One region of the Chromohalobacter sp. 48-RD10 genome, then DNA from elsewhere that is predicted to be linked to it. Evidence: riboswitches for the same ligand, from Rfam matches in the RefSeq annotation. Region 1 holds a riboswitch; the other holds the start of a gene.
What was found. Region 1 has a riboswitch for thiamine pyrophosphate ahead of thiC (phosphomethylpyrimidine synthase ThiC). Riboswitches for the same ligand answer to the same signal wherever they lie in the genome.
Positions count from the first base shown of each region.

Region 2: another riboswitch for thiamine pyrophosphate. It lies ahead of OP496_RS03230 (ABC transporter ATP-binding protein); the one in region 1 lies ahead of thiC (phosphomethylpyrimidine synthase ThiC).

Region 1 is NZ_JARANX010000005.1:222,959-230,812, forward strand. It holds gene cyoB (cytochrome o ubiquinol oxidase subunit I) at 1-141, shown strand, start outside; gene OP496_RS08395 (cytochrome o ubiquinol oxidase subunit III) at 144-761, shown strand; gene cyoD (cytochrome o ubiquinol oxidase subunit IV) at 761-1,096, shown strand; gene cyoE (heme o synthase) at 1,110-1,997, shown strand; gene thiC (phosphomethylpyrimidine synthase ThiC) at 2,067-3,998, opposite strand; TPP riboswitch at 4,081-4,210, opposite strand; gene OP496_RS08415 (NAD(P)-dependent oxidoreductase) at 4,332-5,213, shown strand; gene OP496_RS08420 (PQQ-dependent sugar dehydrogenase) at 5,210-6,388, opposite strand; gene OP496_RS08425 (lysophospholipid acyltransferase family protein) at 6,452-7,378, opposite strand; gene OP496_RS08430 (VOC family protein) at 7,477-7,845, opposite strand.
Region 2 is NZ_JARANX010000002.1:85,064-92,917, reverse strand. It holds gene OP496_RS03235 (ABC transporter permease) at 104-871, opposite strand; gene OP496_RS03230 (ABC transporter ATP-binding protein) at 868-1,632, opposite strand; TPP riboswitch at 1,666-1,770, opposite strand; gene OP496_RS03225 (hypothetical protein) at 1,855-2,697, shown strand; gene OP496_RS03220 (potassium/proton antiporter) at 2,764-4,473, shown strand; gene OP496_RS03215 (hypothetical protein) at 4,556-4,810, shown strand; gene OP496_RS03210 (metallophosphoesterase) at 4,855-5,532, shown strand; tRNA gene OP496_RS03205 (tRNA-Ser) at 5,596-5,686, opposite strand; gene OP496_RS03200 (Bax inhibitor-1/YccA family protein) at 5,858-6,529, shown strand; gene tusD (sulfurtransferase complex subunit TusD) at 7,082-7,474, shown strand; gene tusC (sulfurtransferase complex subunit TusC) at 7,511-7,854, shown strand, end outside.

The DNA of each region.
Region 1 (7,854 bases):
CTGGCTGGTATCGGCGCGATCGGCATGTTCGTTGCCTTCATGCTCCGTGTCTTCAATGACGATATCGACTACTACGTCCCGGCGGCGGAAGTCGAGCGTATTGAACGCGAGCACCATAAACGGCTGGAGATGCAGGCGTAATTATGACGACGCAAACCTTGAATCAACATGACGCTCATGCTCATGACGAGCATGAGCACCACGATGCGGGTGCCATGAAGGTATTCGGCTTCTGGGTCTACCTGATGAGTGACCTGGTCATCTTCGGGAGTCTTTTCGCGGCTTATGCCGTGCTCATGAAGGGCACGGCGGGTGGCCCCTCTGGGGCCGATATCTTCGAGCTCCCTTTTGTTCTTGTCGAAACCTTCTTGCTGCTGTTCAGTAGTTTCACCTATGGCATGGCCGTACTGGCCATGCACAAGGACAAGCTTGCACAGGTCCGTGCTTGGCTGATTGTTACCTTCATTCTCGGGGCGAGCTTCGTAGGGATGGAGGTCTACGAGTTTCATCATCTGATCGTCGAAGGTTTCGGGCCTGATCGTAGTGCTTTCTTGTCAGCGTTCTTTACGCTGGTCGGAACGCATGGCCTCCACGTGACCTTTGGTCTGATCTGGATGCTGGTAATGATCGTCCAGCTGTCCACGAAGGGCCTTAACGACAAGACGCGGCCGCGCGTGATGTGCCTGAGCCTGTTCTGGCACTTCCTGGATATCGTGTGGATTTGTGTCTTTACCTTCGTCTATTTGATGGGAGTTTTGTAATGAGCGATGCACATGCTTCCCACGACGGTGGCAACCACGGCAGCGTCAAGTCCTATGTGACTGGTCTGATTTTGTCTATCGTGCTGACGATCATCCCGTTTGGGGTGGTCATGACGGGTGGTTTCAGCAACTTGGCTATTGCCGTGACGATCTCGATCACGGCGATTGCTCAGGTATTGATACAGTTGGTCATGTTCATGCACTTGGACTTCAAGACCGAAGAGGGATGGAACGCAGGGTCCTTCATCTTCACGGCGTTGATCCTGGTCATCCTGGTGGGCGGGTCGCTGTGGATCATGCAGAACCTGCACGTCAACATGATGCTAGGTGGGTGAGTCGCTCGGCGTGATGCTCAAACCCTACGTTTCCATTACCAAGCCGGGCATCATCTTCGGCAACCTGATCTCCGTGGCTGGAGGCTTCTTCCTCGCTTCCCAGGGAAGCGTGGATGGAGCGCTCTTTTTGGCCACAGTCATCGGGATTGCGTTGGTGATCGCGTCCGGGTGCGTGTTCAATAATTATATCGATCGCGATATCGATCGTCTGATGGAGCGCACCCAAGAGCGTGTCACGGTCCAGGGGCTGATTTCACCCGGTATCACGCTGGCATACGGCAGTGTGTTGGGCATTGCAGGTTTCTTGATCCTGGCACTGGGCACCAATGCTTTGGCGACGCTGTTCGCCTTGCTCGGGTTCTTCGTCTATGTCGGGCTTTATAGCCTGTATCTCAAACGACACTCGGTCTATGGCACCCTGGTGGGCAGCTTGTCGGGGGCGGCGCCGCCGGTGGTGGGCTATTGTGCGGTCAGCGGCCAGTTCGATCTTGGCGCGCTGACGCTGCTTTTGATCTTCTGCCTATGGCAGATGCCGCACTCGTATGCTATTGCCATCTTTCGCTATCAGGACTATCGCGCGGCGTCGATCCCGGTTCTGCCGGTTACGCGTGGCGTGAGGGCGGCGAAGCATCATATCTTCTGGTATATCCTGGCGTTCGTGGGCGCGACCTTGATGCTCACGCTGTCTGGCTATGCCGGGTATGGGTATTTCGCTGTGGCAGCAGCAATGGGGCTCTATTGGCTTTTCATGGCGCTTCGTGGTTACCGCACCGGCGATGACCGCGTGTGGGCCAAGAAGGTCTTCATCTTCTCGATTTTCATCATCACGGCGCTCAGCATCATGATGTCGATCGACTTTCAGGTGACGGATACCGAAGTACTGATGACTTCGCTACGCTGATCTCACGCCCCTTGCCCGAAATGAAAAGCCACGCCATGCAGCGTGGCTTTTTTCGTCTCGAGCGCGTGTTTACACCTCGCTATATAAATTGCCCCCCTGCGCGCGGAATTTCCCGGCCTGATCGCGCATGCCGTCGAGGCGTGTTCTTTCGGTCTCGCGCGAATCTTCTTCGCTGCTCCTGCCTGTGGGCCACCGATCCTTGAATACATGATCGCGCACTTCATGGCTGATCTTCATCGAGCAGAACTTGGGCCCGCACATGGAGCAGAAGTGTGCCACCTTGGCCGAGTCCTTGGGCAGCGTCTCGTCGTGATATGTCCGCGCAGTGTCTGGGTCGAGCCCTAGATTGAACTGATCCTCCCAGCGGAACTCGAAACGCGCTTTCGAGAGCGCGTTGTCGCGGCGCTGCGCGGCCGGGTGGCCCTTGGCGAGATCCGCGGCATGCGCGGCGATCTTGTAGGTAATGATGCCGGTCTTGACGTCGTCCTTGTTGGGAAGGCCCAGATGCTCCTTGGGCGTGACGTAGCAGAGCATGGCGCAGCCATACCAGCCAATCATCGCTGCGCCGATACCGGAGGTGATGTGGTCATAGCCCGGCGCAATGTCGGTGGTCAGCGGGCCCAGGGTGTAGAAGGGCGCTTCATCGCAGCATTCGAGCTGCTTGTCCATGTTCTCCTTGATCAATTGCATCGGCACGTGGCCGGGCCCTTCGATCATCACTTGAACGTCATGCTGCCAGGCGATCTTGGTCAGCTCGCCGAGGGTTTCCAGTTCGGCGAACTGCGCGGCATCGTTGGCGTCGGCCACTGAACCGGGGCGTAGGCCATCGCCCAGCGAGAATGCCACGTCGTAGCGCTTGCAGATCTCGCAGATATCTTCGAAGTGGGTGTAGAGGAAGCTCTCTTCATGGTGATAGAGACACCACTTGGCCATGATCGAGCCGCCGCGCGAGACGATGCCGGTGACGCGCTCGACGGTGAGCGGCACGTAGCGCAGCAAGACACCAGCATGAATGGTGAAGTAATCCACACCTTGCTCGGCTTGCTCGATCAGGGTGTCGCGGAAAATATCCCAAGTCAGATCCTCGGCGACGCCCCCGACCTTCTCCAGGGCCTGGTAGATGGGCACGGTGCCGATGGGTACTGGCGCGTTGCGGATGATCCACTCACGCGTTTCGTGGATGTTGGTGCCGGTGGATAGATCCATGATGGTGTCCGCGCCCCAGCGGATGCCCCAGGTCATCTTGTCGACCTCGTCCTCGATGGCCGAACTCACTGCCGAGTTGCCCAGATTGCCGTTGATCTTCACCAGGAAGTTGCGGCCGATGATCATCGGTTCGGTTTCGGGATGGTTGATGTTGCAGGGGATGATGGCGCGGCCGGCGGCGACCTCGTAACGCACGAACTCCGGCGTGATCTCCTCCGGCAGACGTGCGCCTAACCCTTGGCCTGGATGCTGTTGATCGAGGATACGCTCGACCTCGTCGGTGCCCGAGTACTTGGCAGAACGAGCCTGACGGCGCTGATTTTCGCGGATTGCGATGAATTCCATTTCAGGTGTCACGATGCCCTGGCGGGCGTAATGCAACTGGGTGACGCTATGGCCTTTCTTGCCGCGCCGGGGCGTGCGGGTCAGCTCGAAGCGCAACTGAGCGAGCATGGGATCGTTGGCACGGCGTTGGCCGTATTCGGACGTGGGGCCGTCGAGGAATTCAGTGTCGTCGCGCGCCTCGATCCATTGGCGTCTCAGTTCTGTCAGACCCCTGCGCAGATCGATCTTCGCGCCGGGATCGGTATAGGGGCCCGAGGTGTCGTAGACCAGTAGCGGAGGGTTCTCCTCATCCTGGCCGGAAGTGCGGGTCGGTGATAGCGATATCTCGCGGAAAGGCACGCGGATATCCGCGCGTGCGCCTTCTACATATATCTTGCGCGAGCCGGGTAGCGCCTGAATGGCGGCTTCGTCGACGCGGGCGGTGTCGGAAAGGAATTGCGGTGATGTCATATGTGCTCCAGGTCATGACGCAAGTCAGGCCGGCGCACAGCGTAGGCGGGAGAAATAAGCAACGACGGATGATGTCCCGACGCTGCGGACTCCGCTTGATCCCTACGCCGGTACTAGCCGGGTCAGGTTCGTCGGGATCCGCCGTGGCACACGCCTTGTTGGCGAGCGCAGGACGATCTCAGCCGGTTCCACCGGCACCCCGTCAAGCTGTCGTCTAGAGTCTAGCAAGATATCGTCCGAATGAAATCCCCTGTGCGATGCATGGGGCAGGGCACGTCAAATCCTCGTTTGCGTGCTAATGTCCAGAGAGAAGCCAGCAAAGGAGAGTTGAATATGAAGGTTGGATTTATTGGCCTGGGGGCCATGGGACATGGCATGGCGCAGCAGTTGCTCGAGGCGGGGCATGAGGTAACGGTATGGAATCGCTCCCCGGAAGCTGCCGAGACACTCGCCGAGCAGGGTGCGAGGATCGCCAAGACATCGGCCGACGCGGCGCGGTGTGAAGTACTGGTGAGCATGCTGGCGGACGACCAGGCAGCGCATCAGGTGCTGGTCGAGGGCAAGGCCATCGAGGCGATGAAGAAGGGCAGTGTTCACGTCAACATGGCCACGGTGTCGGTGGCTTTCGCGCGTGGCATGGCAGCACTCCACGAGCGCCTGGGCGTGGGCTATATCGCCGCACCGGTGCTGGGGCGGCCGGATGTGGCGGCGGCGGGTAAGCTCAATATCATCGCCGCCGGTGATCCGACGCATATCGAACGGGTCAGGCCTGTACTCGACGCCATGGGCCAGGCTGTCTGGCCCTTGGGAGAATCGCCTGAACGCGCCAGCGTGGCGAAAATCGCCGCCAATTTCATGCTCGCCAGTGCCATCGAGTCGATGGCCGAGGCCTCGACACTGACCCGTGCGTACGGCATCGAGGCCAGCGATTTTCTCGATATTGTCACCAATACGCTGTTTGCCTCCCCGGCCTATAAGGGCTACGGCAAGATGATCGCCGAGGCACGTTTCGAGCCCGCAGGATTCACGATGCGCTTGGGCCACAAGGATGTCGGACTAGCCCTGAGTGCGGGGGACGAGCAAAACGTTGCCTTGCCTTTGGGCAGCGCGGTGCGCGATCGTCTGCTCGACGCCCTGGCCAACGGCGATGGCGAAAAGGACTGGTCGGGGCTCGCCGAGGTGGCCGCGCGCCAGGCGCATCTGGACAAGCGCTAGGGTATTAGTCGATACAATCCGGTATCGCCATCGTCGGCGGTGAAATAAAGCGCGCCGTCGCGGTAGGCGATATCGGCGGGGCGTGCCCAGCGCTCCCCATTTTCCGCCTGGAAGCCGCTGACCAGATCGACCACCTGGCCCTGATGACCATCATCTTCGAGTCGAATGCCGACGATCTTGGGAGGACGGCGTGTAGCACGGCCCCCGGATGCTTGTGTGGCCCAACTGCCATGGATGGCGGTGACCATATCCACTTGCCAGGGGTTGTCATCAGGCAGGAAGGTCAGGCCGATGGGGGCGCTACGCGCGGCAAAGGTCGCCACCGGCGGTGCGAGCGTGTCACGCTTGGCAGGCGGTGCCGAGTCGATGCACTCATCGCGCTGCCATTCGCCTTCATTCCATTGATACCAGGGCATGCCGTAAAAGCGCTCGGCCTCGGCGCGCACCAGCAGTTCGGGCGGTGCTTCGTAACCCCAATGATCGGGGCCGTTGTTGTTGAGGTAGAGAACCCCCTGTGGACTCCAGGCCATGCCGATGGGGTTGCGCAGCCCGCTGACGTAGGGCGTCCATTCGGGTGCCTCGCGCGAGGGATCGAGCGCCATTACCCCGCCTCGCCGATCCTCGAAGGCGAGATCTTTGCTGACGCGTTGCGCCGAGCAGTTGCCTTGAAGGCCGAGCGCGACATAAAGCCTGCCATCGGGACCGACGGATAGCGAGCGCGAGGAATGGCCACTGCCGCCGGGTAAGTCGGCGATGCCCTCGAAATCCATCTCCGAAACGTCCTGTCCCGGCGAATACGCCGTGCGATAGAGTCGGTCGGTGGTCGCCACGTACAAGTAGCCCTCATGAATTACCGCGCTGTGCGGATAACTGGACAGCGGGATCTCTGCATCGACTTCGTCATAGGGTGGTTGCAGGCGATACAGGCGCCCTGCCTGGGAGCCGATGAACATCTCGTCTTCGGGGCCAAAGCTGATCAGCCGAGGTGCGCGTAGCGCGATCCGCTTATCGAGCGTGGCGCCATTGGGCACATTGGCCCGTTCCTCATTGCCGTCAACTTCCACTGGTGTCAGTGCCTGGGCCTGGCCTGAGACGGTCATCATGGCGCCCAGCCAGAGGCTGGCAAGCGCCGGCGCGCGTCGCCTCAGCGCTTGGGTAGCGTGGTGAGTGATCATGCACGACTCCTCAAGAAACCCTCGGGAGTAGTGTAGACAACAATCAGCGCTGTGTCTGAGGGCTCAGTAGATGCGAAAGCGCTTGAAGTCGGGGTGCTTGGCAGCTTGTTGCGGGGTCTTGCGAAAGCGCTTGTATTCCCATTGATACTGAGCCGGGTCCAGGGCGATGGCATTTTCCACGCTGGCGTTGACGCCAGTGGCGGACAGCGCCTCGTCGCTTGAGTAGACGCGTTCATCGGCGGCGAGGAAGTGCAGCGCGAAGCCCTTGCCGCCGGGGAGGCGTTTCGCCACGCCGGTGACGACGCGCGCCTCGGTGCGTGCCACGAGCTTGGACAGTAAGGTGGCGGTATAGGCCGGACGCTGGAAGAAATCGGCAAAGACGCCGCTCCCCCAGCTCGGCTCCTGATCGGGGAGAATCCCCACCGCCTCGCAGCGCTTGAGTGCCTTGAGCAGCGAAGCGACACCGCGTGGATTGGTCGGGACCAGCCGGGCCCCCATGCGTTCGCGGCCATGCCGGATCACCGGATCAAGGGCGTCGATCTTGGGAGGCTCGTACATGGCGGTGAATGGGAAGTGGCTGGAAAGCCAGAAGTTGAGTACTTCCCAGTTACCGTAATGTGGTGCCAGCACGATGACACCACGTCCCTCGGCGCGGGCGTCGTCGAGTAGTTCACGGCCGTGCACGGCGCGGATCGAGGTCTCGACGCGTTCCGGGACGGCCATCCAGGCAAAGCCCAGCTCGAGCATGGTTGCCGAGGAATGCGTCAGGCTGTCCCGTGTCAGGCGTTGTTGCTGACGTGCCGGCATATCTGGATAGACATGTCTGAGGTTAATGCGCGTCACGTCACGTTCGCGGCGACTGAAGGTGAGAATCAGCGGGCCGATCAGACGCGCCAACTGCCACAGCCGGTGCGGTGTCAAGCGTGCCAGGGTGCTCCACAACAGGGCGATGGCGCGTGCGCGTAAAGGAAAAGAAACGTCTTCGGACATCGAGCTCATTGCATCATCGGTTACGGCGGACGATAGGGCCCGTATTATACAGATCGCGCGGCGTATGCCTGCCCGCGCGGGCTTATAATCTCATCTTTTCAGCGACGCCGTGGTCGGGAAATCTCGATCAGGTTGCTATCCGGGTCGCGTACGTGAAGCGTCTCGGCGGGATGTTGTTCGTCTGGCCCTTTATCCAGCGGTATCCCGAGTACCTCAAGGTGTGTCTTAACTTCCGTCAGTGGTAGGGCACTACGAAAGCCCAGGGTCTGGTGGCCCGGCGGGACAGTATGAGAATTGCTGGACGTTGCCAGGGAGGTCTGCAGGCGCAAGGCGAAATCGTCCAGGTAGAGGTCGGTGCGTGTCGCATCGTGGTAGCGTGCCTCGAGCCCCAGTACGCGTGTATAGAAATCGATGCTGCGCTCGAGGTCGGTAACGTTTACCACCAGATGGTCGATGGCATTGAGCATGGCTAATTG
Region 2 (7,854 bases), on a different contig from region 1:
CGGATCCCCGCCCGTTGAAGCGTGGCGGGCATTATCGTTATCGCCGTGTAAGGCGGCGTATGGGGCGTTGCCACGCGATGGCGGAAGCTGCCCCGGGTGATTTTCAGCTAGTAGCGCCGGTGCGATCTTCGTGCCATGGCATGAGGCGTCGCATCACGGCGTCGGTGGTGAAGTAGAGCGCGACTCCGAAGGTGACGAGAATCATTAGGGCGGCAAACATCAGATCGACCTGCATGCGTGCGTTGGCATCGAGCATCAAATAACCCAGGCCTTGACTGGAGCCAACCCATTCGCCGATCACAGCACCGATGGGGGCGGCACTGGCGGCCATGCGCATGCCCGATGCCAGCGCCGGTAAGGCGGCGGGCAGTTGGATGCGCAACAGTCGGCGTTGACGGTTGGCTCCCAGTGTCTGGGCCAGGTCCAGCCATCCTTGGGGCGTCTGGCGCAGGCCGTCGTAGCATGTCGAGGCGACCGGGAAGTAAATGATCAACGTGGCCATGACGATTTTCGCGGTCATCCCATAACCTAGCCATAGCATGAGAATAGGCGCGAGGGCGAACAAGGGCACGGCTTGGCTGATCAGCAGTATCGGCAGCAGGGTACGCCGCAATCCGTGAAAGCGCGCCAGGGCTAGCGCGGTACCTAGCCCGCTGATGCACCCGATGAGCAGCCCCGCGACAATCTCGATCACCGTGATACCGGCATGATGCCACAGCAGTTGCTGGTGCGCCGTGAACGCTTGCATGACGGCAAGCGGCGAGGGTAGCACGTAGCCGGGTACGCCGGTGACGACGACGAGCACCTGCCAAAGCCCGAGTAAGGTGATGATTCCCAATAGAGCGGGCCAGAGACGCTTGAATACGCTCATGCAACGCTCTCGTTGGTGTTGGTATGAGGGGCGGAGTGAAGATGCGCCACCAACTGCGATTGCATGCGCTGTATATCGGGTGCGTCGAGGGCGCGAGGACGTTGTCCGCCGGGCACATCGAAGTCGCTCAAAGACGCCGGTTGATTACCGAGTATCAGGATTCGATCGCTCAGGCGCAGGGCTTCGAGTGGATCGTGCGTCACCAATAGCACTGTACGCCCGGCCAGCAGGCGTGCGGCGAGTTCATGCAATTCCAGGCGGGTGATAGCGTCGACGGCGGAAAAAGGCTCGTCCATCAATACCACCGGCGCCTCCTCGAAGAGTGTCCGTGCCAGCGCGACGCGTTGACGCTCTCCGCCGGATAACGTCTTGGGCCACTGCTCGGCTTTGTCGCTGAGGCCGACGTCGTTGAGCAGGGTCATCGCGTGCTGACGTTGTGCCACCGTGGGGCGGCCACGCAGCGCGGGACCGAGCAGGACGTTGTCGATGACCTTGCGCCAGGGCAGCAACTGATCCTGCTGGGCCATCCACGCCAGGCGGCCGGTCAGCGGGCGTTGATCATCGGTGGTGAGGGTCAAGTCATGGGTATCGGGAATGGGCAGGTCGGCGATCATGCGCAGCAAGGAGCTTTTGCCGCTGCCGCTGCGGCCGAGCAGCCCTGTCCAACTGCCTGCGGCGAAGGTGGCCGAAAGGCCATCGAATAGCCATTGCCCTGAAAAGGCAAGCCGCGCCTTGGACAGGGAAAAACCGAGGGACGTCATCAAGGCTCCATGAATGGGGCGAAGGACGTGCCGACGGCACGCTCTGGTATTTCCTCCGCCGGTGCTAACCGGATCAGGTTTCAGGGTTGCGCGTGGCGCTCTCAGCCCATTGCGTGGTGGGCACCCCTATCCAGAGATGGTTATTGTATCCTGATATGGTGGCGACTGCACAGACGTGCCAGGGGCGCCATCTCGCTATCGCTTGGGTTGTCAGGAGTGTGCATGTATCCCGATCCCGCATTGACGCATCGCGTCGAGGTTTTTACCGGCCATGCGCTTGCCCCGTTGCCACTGGCCTGGGATGACAGCGCCAACTGGTTGTGGCGAACGCACGATGAGGCGCCGCAGTTGCTCAAGCTGGCACGCACGCACCCGGCTCATGACCCCTTCTGGCAAGGGGTGGATCGCCTCTTCGGCTTCGATCGCTGGCGCTGCCCCGAGGCGCTGACACGTTTGGCCGGTGCCTTGCCGATACATTTACCGCTTCCGCCATTGCCTTTGACGTATCTGGGCGCGCTACACCAGACGCCGCTCTGGAGTCTGCCCTGGAGCGATGGTATGCCGGCACGGATGGGGGAGGTGTTCGCTGAACTTTTAGGAAGTCAGCTGGGGCACCTGCATCGCGAAACGGTGTCGGGGTGGGGACATCCTTTGGAGGCGGTCTGGATGTTATCGGAGTGGCCGCGACGGGCGCATGATTTTTTGAAGCACCATCCATGTTGCGCCGATTGGCCGACGCCTCCCGATTTTCCCGTCCCGTCACGCGCGGTGTGGTGCCTGCCCGATTTGCGTAGCGATCAATTCCTGTGCGGTGCCACCGGTTGGCTATGGAGTGACTGGGAGGCGCTGGTATGGGCGCCGATCGAGTTCGATCTCTGTGTGGTTGAGCTGCTCATCACGAGATCCGCTGAGAGAGACGCCTTTGTCACTGCTTATCGGCGACAGTCGCCCGATGTCGCGCTTGGCGAATACCGCCGAGGGATGCGTGCTCTTATCTGGGCCATGCGATTACAGGGCGATATCGATTGGCGTATCTTGGAAACGCATCCTGCCTGGCTAATGTAGGTGACAGCATGACGCGTCGGGACATGGCATACTAGGCCCTTGAATTTAGGGAGATAGTCGTTAGTCGTGGATACCATCAATAGCCTTTTTTTGTTTTCGGGGTTTCTAATCGCGCTGAGCATCGTTGCGAGCCGTGTTTCGTCGCGTATCGGTGTGCCGCTGTTGGTGCTGTTCCTGGGGTTGGGCATGATGGCCGGCGAGGAAGGTGTACTGGGCATCGAGTTTGACGACTATTCGCTGGCCTACCTGATCGGGCACCTGGCGTTGGCGATGATTCTCCTCGATGGCGGCCTGCGCACGCGGCTCAAGACGTTCCGTGTGGGGCTCAAGCCGGCACTGTGCCTAGCGACACTGGGGGTCTTCGTGACCAGTGGCCTCGTTGGCCTTTTTGCGACTTGGGTATTCAACCTTTCCTTAGTGGAAGGCCTGCTGGTGGGGGCAATTGTTGGTTCCACGGATGCTGCTGCGGTCTTTTCGATGCTCAGCGGCCAGGGTGTGACGCTCAACGAACGGGTGGGCGCGACGCTCGAGATCGAGTCGGGCACCAACGACCCGATGGCGATCTTCTTGACGATCACCCTGGCCGAAGTACTGGTAAACGGTACCAGCGGCATCGGGCACACCTTAATGACGTTCACCTCGCAGTTCGGGTTGGGCTTGTTGTTCGGTGTCGGGGGCGGCTGGCTAGCGGCCAAGCTGCTGCGCTGGCTCGACCTGGCGTCGGGGCTCTATTCGCTACTGGCGCTGGCGTCGGGCTTTTTCATCTTTGGCTTGACCAGCGCGGCTGGTGGTAGTGGTTTCTTGGCGATTTATCTGGCGGGCTTGATGATCGGCAACCAGCCCGGGCGGCATCTCACGCATATTCTGCCGGTCCACGATGGCTTGGCGTGGCTGAGTCAGATCGGGCTTTTCCTGGTGCTGGGGTTGTTGGTGACACCCAGCGAAATGATCGATTATGCGGTGCCGGGGGCCGTCCTGGCATTGGGCCTGATCTTCGTGGCGCGCCCATTGGCCGTATTGATCTCGCTCAAGCCGTTCTTCAGTTTTCGCTGGCGGGAACTCGGTTTCATTTCCTGGGTGGGCTTGCGCGGTGCAGTGCCTATCGTGCTCGCCATTTTTCCGGTGATCGCCGGGGTCGAGAATGCGACGCTGTATTTCAATGTCGCCTTCTTCGTGGTGCTGATGTCGCTATTGATGCAGGGAGCCTCCCTGGCACGGGTAGCGCGTTGGATGCGCGTCGAGGTGCCGGCCGGCACGACGCCCAATCGCCGCGGCCCGCTGGGCGTGCTGCCGGAAAACGACTATGAAATGTTCGTCTACAAGGTCGAGAACGAAGCGCTCGAGGACGTGCCCATACGCTTGCTGCGTTTCCCGTCAGGGGCCTTGATTTCCGGCCTTTTTCGCAAGCACACCATGCTGCATGCCAAAGGCAGTACGCGACTGAAGCTTGGCGATGTCATTTGCGTCATCGGGCGCAGCGAGGATCTGCCAGCGCTCAATCGCTTGTTCAACGGAGACGCCACGCTCAAGCGTGAACGTGCCTTCTTTGGCACCTTTACGTTGGATGGAGAAGCCGTCATGAGCGACGTGGCGGATGCCTATGGGCTGACCTTAAGCGCCGGTGAACAGAACATGACCCTGGGCGAATTCGTGTCGCTGCGCGTCGGTGGCCATCCCGTGGTAGGGGATGATGTCGACTGGCATGGCTTTCACTGGGTCGTCAATGCGGTGGAAGGTAACCGGGTGACGCGGGTCGGGTTGAGGCTTTATCACTGAACCAGGTACATGAATGCAATAAGCGCACAGCGCGTTATCTTGTTCTACGCTGAGTAGATTGTCTTGTCCTGCGGAGTTTGTCATGTTCATGCCCCAGCGGGGTCTCTATCGTTGTCGCGCTTGTCAGGTTGAAGTATTCATCAAGGCAGCCCGGCGACCGCTGGAAGCAAGGTGCCCGGAATGCGAGGCGTGTGATTTCGAGAGCGTCGAGATGGCCGGCGCGCATCCGCGTGCCAGCGTCGATGAGCTGCTGGCGAAGGCGCTGGAGCGCGAAGGCAGCGACTTACGTGATGGTGGTCCTAGGCACGTTGGAGAAGCGGCGTTTCGCGATATTTAAACGGCCTTTGAAGTATTTCCGTTAGTTGATAAGGAGCCGTTCGCGTGATTCAACGGCACGGTCCCAATGAGTGCGGCCGCGATTTCATCGTCGGTGATATACACGGCCAATTGGCGTTGCTTCATGACAGGTTGAACGCAGTCGGTTTCGACCGACAACGGGATAGACTGTTCAGTGTCGGGGATCTGATCGATCGTGGCGCCGATAGTCTCCAGTGTTTATCTCTCGTCCTCGAATCCTGGTTCTACGCCGTGCGTGGCAATCACGAAATGCTGGCGTATGAAGCGTTGCTGGGCGAGGAAAGAGGCAGTCTAAAAACCCGCGATGCCTGGATGATCAACGGCGGCACTTGGGCGCTGGAGGCGGGGTTGGCCGAGGCGCAGATGCTGCTCCAGCAGTCTTTGCCTTGCATGCCCTATGCGCGCGAAATATCAGTCGCCGGTAAGCGTCTCGGCATTGTCCACGCCGAACCCCCCTTAGACTGGCGGGACATCGTAACGCCTTCGCAGGACCAGCTCTGGGGAAGAACGCGCATCCGGCGTGGCGATGAGACTCCGGTCAGCGGTATCGATGCCGTGGTGGTGGGACACACCATTGTAGAGCGACCCACGTGGCTGGGGAACGTCCACTACATCGACACCGGTGCCTTTACGACAGGAAGACTAACACTCATCGAAGCACGCACGCTGATGAGCGGTATCGAGCCGCGACGTAAGATGTGACATCCCGAAACGAAAACGCCCCGAGATCAGTAGGTTACTGAAACTCGGGGCGTTAAGATGCAATGGCGGAGGGACAGGGATTCGAACCCTGGGAAGGCTACAAACCTTCGCCGGTTTTCAAGACCGGTGCATTCAACCGCTCTGCCATCCCTCCGGCTCACGGCGTTGTATATTACCAGCATTCATCGAGTCGTCAAGACTTTTTGTGCTTTCAATGAGTTAAAACAACGCCAGTGCGTTGAATATCCATCTTGCAGTGGGAACTCAAGCGGGGCATCCTAGGTCTTACCTTATAGTTTTCAGCGCCACCGAGGAGAGAAATCCCATGGCATATCGTACTTCTCAGGTTTCTGATCAGCAGACGCGATCGGAAATAAGTACCAACAAGGTGTTGCGCAACACCTATATGCTCCTGGCCATGACGCTGTTGTTCTCCGCTGTGACGGCGGGAACCGCAATGGCCATGGGCATCGGGCAGATGAATATCTTCATCTTCATGATTGGCGCCTACGGCTTGATGTTCCTGGTTCACAAGACCGCGAATTCGGCGGCAGGCATCTTGTCGATCTTCGCCTTCACGGGCTTCATGGGTTTCACGTTGGGTCCGATGTTGAGCCTCTACCTGTCATTGCCCAATGGAGCGCAATTGGTGATGACCGCGTTGGGGATGACGGGCGCGACGTTCATCGGGCTGTCGGCCGTGGCCTTGATTACCCGCAAGGATTTCAGCTTCCTGGGTAACTTCATGATCGCCGGGGCGATCGTGCTGGTGCTGGCGATGGTTGCGGCGATGATTTTCAATATCACCGCGCTGGCGCTGGCAGTCTCCGCAGGCTTCGTGCTGTTTTCTTCGGCTGCGATTCTGTATCAGACCAGCGAGATCATCCACCGCGCGGGGGAAACCAACTACATCTTGGCGACCATTACCCTGTTCGTGTCGATCTACAATATTTTTGTCAGCCTGTTGTCTATTCTGGGCTTCATGTCTAACGACTGATATGGCTAGTGGCGCTGCGGCGCCTGGCTGTCGAAGGCCCGCACCCTGGAGGTGCGGGCCTTTTGCGTAGGGTATCAGCCTATTTCTCACTTGGGCGTCGGGCCCGAGAGGACCGCTCCATCGCTATGAGTGATCGACAGTATCGCTGGCGGGCGTTTGGTCGGGGAAAGCAGGGCAACGGTCATGATCGTAACCTCCACGAATCAGCAGATGTGCCGGTACATTACGACACAGACACTTTCAATTTAGCCGGATTTCGTAACGGTTGAAGAGGATTCGCACAAACCGTGACGGCGCTCATATTAGTCGCTTCTGTGGCGGTGTGACATAAAAAAAGCCGCCTAGAAAGGCGGCCAAGGTTGGGGATATCAACAGATCGTATCGCTAGCTAAAGATATGCTATAAATTAGCTTGTTAAAAATATACTCGCTAACGTAGTTGCCGTCAATGATCGTTTGATGGCATGGCATGTGGCGCATCCATGATTTGCCTGACCTCGTCACGTCGAGGACAATAGCGTCATACACCGCGTCAGTGACGGGAGACTCTTCGATGCGTTACGCCTTACTCGTGCTAGGAGGCCCGTATAGCCATCAGGCAGCGCACTCTGCGTTGCGTTTCGCGCATGCCGCTATCGCACGGGGGCATCGTGTCGAGACGGTGTTCTTCTATCACGATGGGGTTTATAACGCCTCACATCTCGCGGCGCCGCCACAGGATGAGCCACACCTCGTCGATGCCTGGTGTGATTTGCAGCGTACGCAGGGAACCGCCTTGCAGGTCTGCGTGGCAGCGGCGTTGCGCCGTGGCTTGCTGGATGCCCGTGAGGCCGAGCGTCATGGCAAGAGCGGGGCGAGTCTCGAGCCTCCCTTCGAATTGACGGGGCTGGGGCAGTTGCTCGACATCGGCCAGACGCACGAGCGGCTGATTACCTTCGCGCCCTGAATTTGGCGTCGCTCATTCATGTCACGGGGAACTGTCATGTCCGAGATAACCGAGGCACCGCATGGCGATCTTCTGGTGATGTTGCGCCATGCGCCGCACGGCGGTTTATGGCTACGCGAGGCTCTCGATCTAGCATTGGTGGGGGCGGCTTTCGGTCAGTCCGTCTCGTTGTTGCTGATGGGGGACGGCGTCTGGGCATTGCTCCAGGGCCAAGGCCCGGGTCCGTTGGGACAGAAGGGCTCCCAAAGCACCTTCGAGATGCTGGAGATGTACGATATCGAGCGCTTGTATGTCGATGTCGACTCGCTCGAGGCACGTGGGCTGACCCGCGATGATCTGCTCTTGCCGGTGATTGGAGTGTCGACGCCGGAACTGTCGAC